Regions from separate parts of the Lysinibacillus sp. NPDC092081 genome, predicted to be linked through region 1. Evidence: riboswitches for the same ligand, from Rfam matches in the RefSeq annotation. Region 1 holds a riboswitch; the other holds the start of a gene.
What was found. Region 1 has a riboswitch for thiamine pyrophosphate ahead of ACIQLB_RS09430 (ABC transporter substrate-binding protein). Riboswitches for the same ligand answer to the same signal wherever they lie in the genome.

Region 1 (2,208 bases):
AAAGTCGATAGCTCACCCTCCATTGTCGTTTCTAATGGATGAACTTCATATTTCACCCCTGATGCGTCGATAACCGCAATCGCTGCATCTACAAAGGGGATCACATCTTCATAAGTTTTAGTTTTCGGGATAATTTGTACACTTATTAATGAGTTTGCCATATTACTTTGTCTCCTTTTTCGGTAAAAAGTCGTTTGTAAAAGCTTGTTTCGCACTAAATTCGCCTTCTAAAACTTTGTTGTCGACCATCCATTTCGCGTAGTTTTCCCAGACAGCTAGCTTTTGCTCGCCCCATTGTGCTGCGTCGTCTTGATACTTATCTGCTAGCCATTCCTGACTTTTATGCACAAGGTTCTTATCTAAATCAGGTACCGCTTCTAGTAAAATATCAGCTGCTTCATTAGGGTGATTTATCGCATATTCATAGCCCTTTGCTGCAGCAGCGACAAATGCTTTTACCGTCTCAGGATCATCCTTCATCATTTTTTCATTTGTAGCAAGTACAGGTGTGTAATAATCTAACTGCTCGCTATAATCTGTTAAATAAAGCATGTTCAGCTTTTCGCCACGAAGTTCCGCTTCAATACCTGTCCATGCATAATAAATCCATGCAAAATCAATATCTTTTTTCATCATTGTGAAGAAGTCTAAATCGCCTGCATTGACGATATCTAACTTATTAATATCCGCATTTTTTGTTTGCATAAGTGATTGTAATACAGCCTTTTCAAGTGGTGCACCCCAACCACCGTATGTTTTACCTTCAAAATCCTTTGGTGACGTAATGCCTTTTGATGCAATAGATGCAAAGCCAGAAGTATTATGTTGAATAATCGCTGCAATCGATACTAAAGGTACATCCTGTACACGTGCCTGTGTAATTCCTTCCTGATAGCTTACGCCAAACTGAGCCTTGCCAGACGCCACAAGCTGATCTGCACCCGCTTCACCAGGTAATAAAATATCAACATCTAAACCCTGTTCCTTAAAGTAGCCAAGTTTTTTCGCTACATATAAGCCTGTATGATTTGTGTTCGGTGTCCAGTCGAGAACGACCGATACTTTTGTTAATCCCTTAGCATCCTTTTTATCCTCTTTTTCGCTACAGCCCGCTAATGTTAAAAGCGCAGCCAACAGGATCAATAACCATTTTTTCATGCTGAATCCTCCAAGTAAGTAGTGTGAAAGTGTTCATGATTGAATGTGTTTACCAAAAGATAGCGTATTCACGGTTTGTTTACACCAAAGTCTGTGCATGCGATAAAAGTATGAAAACATAAAAAACGCCTAGGATTCCTCCCAGACGTTTTGCAATCAATATCAAAAATTTTTTATTTTTGAATAGATGTTCCCTACGCTGGTACGAGCCAAATCAGGTTCAAAGGGTCAGCGTCTATCGGACTCAATCTCAGCTGGCAACTACCAGCCCCCCTACATTCTTTCCATATGAACTTTTCGTGATTATTATACCCATATCTATCCGGAAATGACAAGGGTCTGTTTATCGATAGCGCTGAATTATTATTTAACAGCCTCATTTGTAAAAAGTCCCTTCAAGAAAGGAAGCTAAAATTCACCACTGTAACTGGGGCCACATGCTTTTAAAGTAATTTATAACTAAAAATACAAAAAATTCTTTCATTATATTGACAATGGAAACAAATTACAATAAAATTTGATTGATTAATCAATCATTTATTATGAAAGGAATATCAAAATGAATTCGATACTTACTAACGATGAAAAAAAGAAAAGAAAAAGATCTACCATTCTAAACGCCGCAATTAAATTATATAGTGAGAATGGTTTTGCAGAGACCAAAGTGGCCGACATAGCAAAGGAAGCAGGAGTTAGTTTTGGCACCGTATTTACGTATTTTAATTCAAAAGAAGAGCTTTATGAATCGGCAATATTGGAGCCCTTGGAGGAAATCAAACCATATTTTACTGAAATAGAAGAACATTTTAAAGGTGAGCCTCTTGAAGTAATTAAGGAAATGATAGATTGTCATGTGCAACTTTTTGCCAAGAGAAGTGAATTCCTACGTCTAATCCAGCAGGTTCTTGCAAGACCTGAACGATTTCCAAAGCTTTATAAAGAACTTGATGATTTTGTAAAATTATTTAAAGTATGTATTTATCCAGTTATTGAAGCAGGGCAAAGGCTCGGTTACTTTTATGAAGAATCACCTACATTAATTGCTGAGTC
Region 2 (2,208 bases), on a different contig from region 1:
ACTCGTATATGCTAAAAATGCAATGTCTGTACTCTTAGTTGGTGTAGAACTTATATAGGTTGTTGGTTGGTTTTGCATTTTTTCAAGCAATGCCTGCCAAGATCCATGTGCATGACCAATGACAAATTGCTGTAGTTCTTGTAAATTTTCCACATTATCAAATTGTTCAATATAAGGCTCAAATGCAATAACGCCTTTTGCATCGGCATGTTTGATTCGATATTCAATATCCTTCGTTCTCAGCATTTCTGAGCTAGGTATTATGGTTAAACCTGCCTTTAAGGCAGCAATATAGACGATATACGCTTCAACTGATCTCGGCAACATGACTAAAATAACATCACCTTTTTTTAAACCTTGAGATGTAAATACATGTGCTGCTTGATTCGCCTTTTCAAGTAAATCTGTATATGTTATGTACTGAACTTCCCCGTCTTCGTTATAAACTACTAATGCATTTTTGGTAGAATCCTGTACATGTTTTTCAATTTCCTCTGAAATGTTATACCATTCTGGTGCGATTAAATCTTCTCTTTTCATGGCAAATGCCCCCTTTTGTTACGCTCATTATAAAACTCAATTTTTATCATTTTCAATGAAATTCACTCTAATTCATTAAAGTCGTGACAACTATCATGCTCTGCTATATGGCATCAGTCACGTTTTGGTTCTATCATTTTCAGCGTGGTGTAATTGTTGCTGTCGCTTCGCTTTCGCACAGAAAATATTTGTTGCTGTCGCTTCGCTTTCGCATAGAAAATATTTGTTGCTGTCGCACAGAAAAAAATTCCCTATTGAACACGAATGAATAATATGGTACATTTTGGACAACTAAAAGCATGATTGCAGGGGGACTCATTTAGAGTTGAGAAGGTAAAACCTGACCCTTTGAACCTGTTAGTTAATACTGACGTAGGGAGCAATACACATCTAATTACTGATGAAGGGCTCTTTTACGTGTTTTTTCTACACGAAAAGAGCCTTTTTTGCACGCTTACGTCCATCCAACAAGGAGGACTTAAATTGGTATTTCATACTATCCGTAAACAAAATCCACTAATTCATTGCATTACTAATTATGTTGTGGCTAATTTTCAAGCAAATGGCCTATTAGCAATAGGCGCTTCTCCAGTCATGGCTGATGACAGTCATGAGGTTGAAGAAATGGTCGCAATTGCCTCAGGTTTATTGATAAATATTGGTACCCTTAATGAACGAATGAAAGAATCAATGTTACTTGCAGGAAAAAAAGCAAATGCTCTTGGCATTCCCGTTATTTTAGATCCTGTTGCTGCAGGTGCAACAACATACCGGAAACAAACAGTACAGCAATTACTGAAGGAAATAAAATTTGCGGCTATTCGTTGTAATATTGGAGAGCTTGCAGCTATTGCCAATGTAGAATGGCAACAAAAAGGCGTAGATAGTGGTAGTGGTTCCATTTCTTTAAAACTTGAGGCACAGCATGTAGCGCAACTCTACAATTGTATTGTGATTGTGACCGGCGAAAAGGATTTTATTACTGATGGTGAACATCAGCAATGGGTTACGGGTGGAAATGCTCAAATGACAGAAGTTACTGGAACAGGTTGCTTATTGAGTGCAATTTGTTGTGCCTCCTACTCTTTAGGAAATAAACCATTTGACCAATTGGTAGAAACTTTATTGCTTTATAAAAAAGTGGCAGTGCAAGCCGCTTCTTCTACTCAATACATTGGCGATTTTCAAATTGCAGTATTGAATGAACTGCATCGTCTTTCAAAGGATGGTGAAGAATGATGCAAATTGTAACGACAATTGCTGGTTCAGATAGTGGTGGTGGTGCAGGCATACAGGCTGATTTAAAAACATTTCAGGAATTAAAGGTGTTTGGAACGTCTGTCATTACAGCTTTAACGGCCCAGAACACACTTGGTGTATCGGATGTCTTACCAATTGAAGTTAGCTTTGTTGAAAAACAACTTCAAGCGCTGGTCGAGGATTTTTCTATAAGTGCTGTTAAAACCGGAATGCTGTTTTCCTCCGATATAATCCAATCAATTGCACAGATTTTAGCCGAAGTAAAAATTCCGCTTATTGTAGATCCTGTCATGATTGCAAAAGGTGGCGAAAGCTTGTTACAGCAAGAAGCAATTGAGGCATTACGTAGTTATTTGCTACCTTTAGCAACAATTGTAACACCGAATATTCCTGAAGCAGAAACCCTTT

Region 2: linked by a shared signal. The riboswitch ahead of thiM (hydroxyethylthiazole kinase) and the one ahead of ACIQLB_RS09430 (ABC transporter substrate-binding protein) in region 1 are both predicted to bind thiamine pyrophosphate.

The regions. Positions count from the first base shown of each region.
Region 1 is NZ_JBIVRU010000004.1:88,411-90,618, reverse strand. It holds gene ACIQLB_RS09435 (thiamine-binding protein) at 1-161, opposite strand, end outside; gene ACIQLB_RS09430 (ABC transporter substrate-binding protein) at 163-1,158, opposite strand; TPP riboswitch at 1,333-1,443, opposite strand; gene ACIQLB_RS09425 (TetR/AcrR family transcriptional regulator) at 1,718-2,208, shown strand, end outside.
Region 2 is NZ_JBIVRU010000002.1:115,466-117,673, reverse strand. It holds gene mbcS (acyl-CoA synthetase MbcS) at 1-540, opposite strand, end outside; TPP riboswitch at 838-936, shown strand; gene thiM (hydroxyethylthiazole kinase) at 1,024-1,779, shown strand; gene thiD (bifunctional hydroxymethylpyrimidine kinase/phosphomethylpyrimidine kinase) at 1,779-2,208, shown strand, end outside.